DNA from 2 places in the Aneurinibacillus sp. XH2 genome. Region 1 is predicted to be linked to the other one. Evidence: riboswitches for the same ligand, from Rfam matches in the RefSeq annotation. Region 1 holds a riboswitch; the other holds the start of a gene.
What was found. A riboswitch is a leader RNA that binds a small molecule or an ion and turns the genes downstream of it on or off. The one in region 1 is predicted to bind cobalamin.
Positions count from the first base shown of each region.

Region 2: linked by a shared signal. The riboswitch ahead of ACH33_RS13535 (S-layer homology domain-containing protein) and the one ahead of ACH33_RS16590 (ribonucleoside-diphosphate reductase subunit alpha) in region 1 are both predicted to bind cobalamin.

Region 1 covers NZ_CP014140.1:3,344,010-3,348,677, forward strand. The annotation lists gene ACH33_RS16590 (ribonucleoside-diphosphate reductase subunit alpha) at 1-1,902, opposite strand, end outside; cobalamin riboswitch at 2,089-2,308, opposite strand; gene ACH33_RS16595 (DedA family protein) at 2,434-3,045, opposite strand; gene ACH33_RS16600 (LCP family protein) at 3,084-4,046, opposite strand; gene ACH33_RS16605 (hypothetical protein) at 4,184-4,668, opposite strand, start outside.
Region 2 covers NZ_CP014140.1:2,738,619-2,743,286, forward strand. The annotation lists gene ACH33_RS13535 (S-layer homology domain-containing protein) at 1-1,796, opposite strand, end outside; cobalamin riboswitch at 1,995-2,195, opposite strand; gene ACH33_RS13540 (Cof-type HAD-IIB family hydrolase) at 2,321-3,130, opposite strand; gene ACH33_RS13545 (2-hydroxyacid dehydrogenase) at 3,157-4,143, opposite strand; gene ACH33_RS13550 (UbiD family decarboxylase) at 4,309-4,668, shown strand, end outside.

The sequences.
Region 1 (4,668 bases):
AACAGAAGCGGTGGAGCCAGCAATCAGCGACGTTGAGCCGGTTGGTGCAATGGCCATCAGATATCCGTTTCGAATGCCGCATACGGCTACTTCTTTCGCGAGTTCTTTCCACTCGGGAGAATCATAACGTCTGCGGACAAAATATTCTCCATTTTCCCACTCGCTGCCTGAAAAGAGCGGATAGGCTCCTTTTTCTTTCGCTAATTCCAGTGAAGCGCGAATGACTAAATAATTGATTCGTTCAAACAACCGATCGTTGAATCTAACCGCCTCTTCACTTTCCCATCTGATTTTATTGACGGCGAGCAGATGATGTAATCCAAAAGCTCCAAGCCCAATGCCTCGATACTTTTTGTTAGTATAGTGGGCCTGTAGAACATCAATCTGATTTACGTCAATCACGTTGTCCAGCATGCGCACCTGAATGGGAATTAATCGTTCCAATACGTTTGCGGGTACCGCACGCCCCAGATTAATGCTGGAAAGATTGCAGACAACAAAATCGCCCGGTATTTTCCGAATCACAATCTCTCCGTCCTGTAACACTTCTTCGCACACCGTTGTAGGAGACATGTTCTCTAGAATTTCCGTACACAAATTGCTGGAGTAAATCATTCCCGCATGTTTATTCGGGTTCGCGCGGTTAACAGTATCCCGGTAGAACATAAACGGAGTTCCCGTTTCCAACTGCGAGATCATGATCCGCTTCATGATTTCTATAGCCGGTACCGTCACACGGCTCAAGCTGGCATTACGGACGCACGCTTCGTAACGTTCGCGAAAGCTGCCTTGCCCCGGCTCCTCATCATAGAAATCCTCCAGAGAAAAGCCCATTACATTGCGAACTTCATGCGGATCAAATAAATAAAATTCCTCTCTGTTTTCTACCGCTTCCATGAAAAGATCAGGGATACACACACCCGTGAAGATGTCATGCGCCCGCAAGCGCTCATCACCGTTGTTCATTTTCAAATCTAAAAAAGCCAGGATATCTTTGTGCCATACATCGAGATAAACAGCAACGCTGCCGTTTCTTGTTCCAAGCTGGTCGACGCTTACCGCCGTGTTGTTCAGTTGGCGAATCCAAGGAATAACCCCGCTCGATTTGTTTTCATAGCCGCGAATGGAAGAGCCACGAGCCCGCACTTTTCCCATATATACGCCGATGCCGCCTCCCATTTTGGACAGCCGGGCAATATCGGTGTTGGAATCGTAGATGCCTTGCAACGAGTCATCAACCGTGTCCACAAAGCAGCTGGAAAGCTGGCCCCCCCTTGCTTTTCCCGCATTCGCCATAGTCGGCGTTGCCACCGTCATATACTGATGACTCAGTGCCCAGTAGGCTTCTTTCACCAGCGCCAATCTTTTTTCTCTGGGTTCTTGCATCATGAGGTGCATAGCAATGATCATAAATCGCTCCTGGGGCAGTTCAAACAGGTTGCCGGTGTAATCCCTGGCCAAATACCGCTCGGCAAGAGTAACAATCCCCAAATAAGTAAATAGCTTGTCCTTTTCGGGATCGATCTCTTGTTCCAGTTCCATAATGTCTTGTAAGCGGTAGGCCGTTAGCATCTCCTTTTGATAAATGCCCTTTTCCACTAACTGCTCCAACAGGTCGAGAAAAGAACCATAGGGACGAGAAAGTCTGAATGGGTATGCACGGCTTCGGGCCACTTCGTGATACAGCGCAATGATATATGCTCTAGCTGCAACATAGGTCCATTCCGGCTCCTCTTTAGAGATCAGCTCCGCGGCTGACATGGAAACGATTTTCGCCAGTTCTTGTTCCGTTAGTTCTTTGTGTTTCCCTTTCGCGAACGTACCCCGAATAAGCGCATCCGCATCTAATTGGGGAAAATCACTCAAGATATCGCTGATGAGTGAAGGAACCTGTTTATCCATATCAAAAACAAATGTTTGCAATTCTTCCATCTCCTTTGCGGTAATAAAAAAAGCATCCTCTCCCGTTGGGTATAAGGATGCTTGTAATAGGCAATGAAAAAAGGCATACCTGTGCCTAAGCTTAACGCGCCTAAGAAAGGGCAAACGCCCTCATGACTGATTACACCTCCCCATCCTCGTGGTTCCAACGGTGCTTTCTTTATGGCAGGTCTCCTGGCTTACGGATCATCGCTTCTCTATACCTTCCCATTTCAGTCTTATGAAACAGTGGTGAATCCAAGAGTTGCTCCCCGTTCACAGTGGCGGGACCGCGCCGGACTTTCACCGGTCTTCCCTTTTAAGTGTTTACCTGATCTCTTAGTAAGATAAAAAATCATGCAAACACACCATAAAGCTTACCTATATTTAGTTTTATAAGGAGATTATAACATAATATATTGTGGTTAATAAAGGAACCTTTTGGGCATTTCAGAAGAAAGCAGAACATTCCTTAACTTAAAGCGGCTCCCGGCAAAAACCAGGAGCCTTCCTTCATACAAAACGACTTCGCTTTTTTCTTTTCCACAAGTAATAAATGACAAGCACCGCGCACGCGGCCAAAACAAACGCGTCCCCGTAATGTAAATACGTTTTAATCTCCGCCCAATTCTCACCTAGAATCCAGCCTACATAGGCAAGGGCCGTACACCACATCGTCGTGCCAAGAAAACTATAGACAATAAAACGCAAAAATGGCGCACGTGCCATTCCCATAGGCAAGGAGATAAACGTACGGATAGCCGGAAGCAAGCGAGTAAAGAACCCAACACTATCTCCATGCCGGGCCAACCAGCGCTGCGCACGTCGTACTTCATGCAGCGGGAAGATGAACCTAAGCGGCCCCTCCAACAAATGTCCATAACGATGCCCGATGATATATGCGACAACGCAACCGATCGTGCCTCCAAAGCTTCCCGCCGCAATCGCAAAAACCAGGTCCATCTTGCCTTGAGAAGCCAAAAAACCGGCGAACGGCATAATTAGCTCGCTCGGAATCGGAATACAGGCGCTTTCTAGAAGCATGCCGAGAAACACACCCATATACCCCAGATAGTCGATAATGGCGGTAATCCAGGATCCAATCGTTTCAAGCATTTTTCCCATAAGTCCGTCCCCCTTTATCAACTATCCTATACACAAAATCAGTTTATAGAACCCTTGACCTCTTTGTTTACCTCAGCTTGGCCATCCACCGGATTTTCCAGAAGTTCACGAATGTATTCTTTTGTCCGCTCTGCACGTGGATCGATTACCTGTGCCCCACCAATCGTTTTTTCCCGCAAAATCGTAGAAGGCGGAATTTGTTCCGTCTGTAGATTCTCCAGATCGATTTTATAGGCCAGGTTTGCCAGACGCAACATATCGGTGGAACCCATATTAGTCGTTACATAAGGAGAAATAGCCTCCAGCACACGCGGCACTTTCCAGATACTCGTTCCACTTTTCGCCTTTTCAGCCAAAGCTTTCAAGAATTTACGCTGCCGCTCTGTCCGGCTGAAGTCGCCCATTTTGTCGTGGCGGAAACGCACATATTGCAGCGCTTTACGACCATCCAGGTGCTGATAGCCTTTTTTCAGCAGAATATCATAGTACCCATTATTTTCATACAAATAGTATTCCATGTCTTTTTCAACATACAAATCAACGCCGCCAAGCGCATCCACTACTTTTTCAAACCCTTTAAAATCGGTCACTACATAATATTGAATCGGAAGCCCGGTTAAATTCTCCACCGTCTCAGCCATCAATTCCGGGCCGCCAAGTTCATATGCAGCATTAATCCGGTTTTTTCTATGACCCGGAATTTCTACCCATGAATCGCGCAAAATAGAAAATAGATGCGCTTTTTGAGTTACCGGGTCGATGCTTACTACCATAATTGAATCTGAACGCGTAGACTCCTCATAATCACGCTTGTCCACACCCAACAATAAAATATTGACACGTTCTTTTCCCGTCCATTCCGGAAGCGATGTCGCGGTGCCCGGTTTCTGAATTTTCGTCGTGAAAGAATAAAAAGAATAGGCGTAATACGCACCTAACCCGATTCCGAATAATAACAAAAAAACAAACGTCATTCTTAGAATGGTTTTTAACGTTCTCATGGAATTAACAAAACATCCTTTCTTTACAGTGAGCAAAACACCATTCTTTATTATAGCGCATCAGGATGTTTTATCACTATGTTTAATTTCATGCCATTACACCAGATAGTATTCGCTTATTCTTTTTATCATAACAACTACCATTTACGGAAATACTGCTTGCTTGTGAAATAGATGCCGAATCTTGTACCGTCCGGCCTTACCAGATGATAATCCCCGTTGCGCTTTTTCTGCGGCCGCAGCGGCACAACCGTCAAATCGGGCTCCAGCCCAAGAATCAGTCCCCGCTCCATATCTCGGCTTGCGATAATAATATCCTTCTTGACAGAAACCGGTGTAACTGACGGATAATAACGATTTTGACCAACCGCCCGCATAACTCCTGCCATTGCCCAATCACTGCTGGTCGCATTGCGCACATGGTTTAAAAATGAAACGCCTACTTGAACCATTTGCGGCTCAGCCCCAAACAAATAAACGGGATACTTTCCATTTATTTTATGTTCTTTCTTTCCCAGCGCGATAATTTGCTCCGCAATATAGCGATCCGCCTGACTTACATTTTTATAATCAACAATCTCCGCTACATTCACAACGGTGAAAATAAATGTCAGGCTGGCGA
Region 2 (4,668 bases), 610 kb from region 1:
GAAGTTGTTTTGGATAAAGCTTGCGCTGGAACGATGAGTTGTACTTCATCCATATTATCTTTAATTACGCTTTCGACAGCGGCTGAAACGGACTGTTGTAACGATACCGTATGATTAGCCAACGATTGCTTTATCTGCTCCGCTTGCCTGGCATCCATTCTTTCGGCAGCATTTAGCACAACCGTCGTTGTGGCCACTTTGCTTATCGGCTGTGTATTATTCGGCGTAAGACCAATACGGTTAAGTTCATTTTCAACATGCGCCGGAATGGAAAATGTTCCATCTTTGTACGTATCCGCAAGAAAATACGCACCTAAATCCTTGCCGAGATCAAGCGTATAGCGCCAGGCTACAACATCCCCATCTTCTAACATATAAATGCCTGCACTGTAATTGGGAAACCAGCCGTTAACCGAATACATCCAACCGCTCTGCGGACCGCGATCAAACTCCCCCAGCCCATCAATGGCTTCTACGTACAGCGTCGCCCCGGAACCGCGAGATTCTACTTTATTGCCTAACATACGCCGGAGAACGGTATAGGCTGTGTCCCCCTCCTTCAGCTCTACCGACTGAGCAGGCAAAATGACGCCGCGCTGACTATCCCCGATTACGGATAGCGTAATTGTTTTTTTTACAGGAACAGGTGTATTCGGGGGCGTTCCTCCTTCAGGCGGTGTTGATCCATCGGGAAGCGGCGACCCTGGTTCCGTTGGAGGTTTTTCCGATGTTGGTGGTGAAGGCTGAGCCGCGAAGCGATAAAGCGGAGATTTCCCCTTCGTAAATAAATCATATGCTACCAGCGCCTGCAACGCTTGTTCCGTAGCCATCCTATCCGTTTTTCCGCCCGCTACATGGACAAAGCCTCCGTCCGACTGCCGGTATGAAAGTAAATGATGCAACAAATTTTTTCCTGATTTTGTGAAAGCGGCTGAAGTCGGGTCTATGCCATTCGCGGTTAAAGCGATAATCACCTGGGCTGTAGTCTCGCTCGGCTCCGTTACGTCCCCCAAAAAACGAAATGTGTATCCGCCCGTTTCATTTTGTTGAGCCGATAAATAAGCAACCGCCTTATCAACAACCGTTTGCACTTCAGGACGGTTTTTGTATGGCGCAAGAGAGGTCAGCGCCATCGCCGTTATATCGAGATTGCTTTCGGCTCCGGGCGAAAGCGGCCAACTTCCGTCCGCATATTGATGTTGCACAATGTAAGCAATAAGCTTCTCGCGATTCCATTGCGCATCTTCAGGCGTTTTGTAATCTCCGCAGTCAAGGGCGATTAAAGCAAAAATCGGTCCGTTGAGCCCTTGGTTTGTCATGCGAGAATTGTTGTAAATTTTTTCGATGAAGTTATAGCCGGCGATTGCGGTCGGATCACCGCCTACCGCTTTGACCGCTAAAGCAATTCGTTCATAGTCGGTTACTTTACGGTACTGTCCTTTTGCGGCCGCGACCTCCCGTTCTATGCTTTCGAGATAGCTTGCCGGAACCGCTTGTCCAGCGCGCGCAAGCCCGATTGCTTCCCATTCAGATAGTTGATTATGGCTCAGGGCATACTGACTCGCTGTCTGAATCGCCTCTTCAATGCCAACAGAATGGCCAGTAGACTGCTCTTGTACGGTTACTGTATCAGGAGTTACTGTAGTATCGCTCCCCAAATCTCCTCTTATTTTTGGTACAATAGAAGCATAAGCCGGCTTCGGTTGAAACCAAGAAAACCCTAACACTGTAGAAATAAAAAGAAAGAAGATCGTGAATAAAGCAAAATACTTTTTCCATGTATTTCTGAAACCCATTTTCTCATTACCCCCTTCGCTCTTAAAGAAATGTCAATGCACAATAACAAACAAAGCCACCCTTATACAAGGGTGGCCTCACATACAATGAAATGTTGCAATAACAAACAATGGAACAATACAAGAAAAAAAGCATACAAAAGCCCAGCTGTATTGTACACTGTTGTCGTTTCTTTATTCTCACCCCCCGAAGAATCAGAAACATCTTAGAGAAAGGCAGGTCTCCTGGCTCATGGATCATCGCTTCTCCATACCTTCCCATTTCATCACAGAAACAGTGGCGTATATTGCTGGAGTCACTCCCCATTTACAGTGGCGGGACCGCGTCGGATTTGCACCGTTCTTCCCTTTTAAGCAAAAAGCACACAGGCAATTTGCACCTTTCCCCGCTCTTTATTCAATTTTTATTCTTATGATACTGTCTCGACGCTTTTTTGTCTATAATATTTTAACATTTCAAGAAAAAATTTGTATAGAATGCATATTTTCTCAACATGAACAGCGAAACGATACGAAGGAAGTCTTTATACGCAGTTTTTCATCCCGAACACAAGACGCTGCAAGGCTTCCGCCACGCCGCTTTCATTATTAGAGGCGACGATCAGGTCGGCTTTTTCTTTTACGTCCTCCGGTGCGTTAGCCACAGCTACTCCGATTCCCGCCATAGTAATCATATCAAGGTCGTTATAATAATTACCGATAGCGATCGTATCGGCCAGCGAAATATTTAAATATTCGGCAAGGTTACTTAGCGCCGCGCCTTTGGAAGTCGCTTTATCAATAATATCGATATAAGACGGACCACTGCGGAGCGTCCGCACCGGCAAATTCATCGCAGCAAATTCATCGTACGCTTTGTTAAGCTGTTCATCGGTGCCAAATAAAGTGAATTTAACCAGCTTATCCTCCACGGTTAACATATCCTGAATGAGTTTTGGCTGTGCGAGGTATTTTGCGTACATCCGTTGCACGTCTTCGCGCTCCATGCTTTCCGTATACATATCAAATGCGGTGCAAAAGTCCATGTGAATATTTTCCCTGCGACAGTACTCCACCACACCTCTCAATGATTGCATAGAAAAACCGTTTTCCTGCAGAATTTCTTTCGTTTTGGAGTGTGTAGTAACCGCGCCGTTATGACAAATAAAATAACCGTGAATGCCGATTTCTTCAAGAATCGGAAGCACGCTGACAGGCGCGCGCCCGGAACAAAGCACAATTTGTACTCCTTCCTCTTCCGCTGCTCGCAACGCCTTTTTGTTTTTTTCTGTAATCCGGTAGTCGTCTGTAAGTAGCGTTCCGTCGATGTCAATTGCAGCTAGTTTGTATGCCATATATTTCACCATCCAGAATCTTTTCTTTATAATAATGATGCATAGACATCGGGATTCGCCGTATATCTTAACCGTTCGCCTTTTACGCCTAGAAGCACATTTTCCGCCGCTACCATCGCCATGCGGAGACGTGTCTGTACAGTTGCACTTCCAATATGAGGCAATGCTACGACATTATCGAGCGAAAGTAAGGGATGCGAAGGAGGAATTGGTTCTTTTTCAAACACATCAAGCCCTGCTGCCCAAATTTCTTTATTAACCAGCGCCCGATAAAGCGCGTCCTCGTCCACGTTCGTGCCGCGGGATACGTTAATAAATGTAGCCGTCCGTTTCATGCGAGCAAACTGTGCTGCCCCCATCATATAGTACGTTTCTTTTGTGGCTGGCGTTAGCAATACCACATGGTCGGATTTATCCAGCAATTCCTCCAGCGAACAATATACGGCGCCGAGCTTTTCTTCTGCTTCCAGGCGCCGTGTCCGGTTGTGGTACAAAATACGCATATCAAACGCCTTGGCACGACGGGCGACCCCTTCCCCAATGCGGCCCATTCCGATAATGCCAAGGGTCGAACCATACACCTCCTGCCCTGCCATAAACATCGGCGACCAATTCTTCCATTTCCCTTCTTTAATGCAAGCCATTCCTTCACCCAAGCGGCGCGCGGTAGCCATCAATAAGGCAAAAGCTAAATCCGCCGTCGCTTCCGTAAGCACGTCCGGCGTATGTCCAACACGTATGCCGCGCTTCGTCGCTTCGGCAATGTCGATATTATCATAACCCACCGCCATCGTGCTGATGACCCGCAGATGCGGAGCGGCATCCATTACTTCTGTATCAATCCGATCGGCCAGCATAGAATACAAGCCGTGGGCATCTTTTATTTCTTTAAGTAGCAATTCGCGCGGCATTACCTTGTCTTCTTTTTCCCAAACATACAAAGACGCCGTGCGCTCCAGAAGCTCCAATGCCTGTTGCGGAATTTTCCTTGTTACAACGATTTTCGGTTTCATCAATGCTCCCGCTCCCTCCCCTTTTATTCTTTATCTCATCATATCATAGATTTTCCGACGCATTTTCATAAAGAATCGCTTTTTGCATAAATTCATGTGCAGTAGACACGTAAACCATGTACAATAGGCAAAGAAGAACAATTTAAGGCAAGGAGAACGCATGATATGCACAGCAATTTACGAAGTTTTATCGAAATGCTGCGAAGGGAAAAAGACATCGTGGAAATTTCCACGCCGGTTGACCCGTATCTGGAACTTCCGGAAATTCACCGGCGCATTATCGCTGAAGGTGGACCCGCGTTGCTGTTCACCAACCCGAAAGGCAGCTCATTTCCCGTCATCACGAACCTGTTCGGAACGGAGCGACGCGTAGAACTTGCATTCGGACCACGTCCGGAAAATTTAGTGAAACAATTAATTGGTGCAATGGATAAGCTATTTCCGCCGAAACTGAGTGTGCTTTGGCAATACCGGGCTCCGTTGCTTGATGTGGCCAAAACCGGGTTACGCACGGTTCCCAACAGC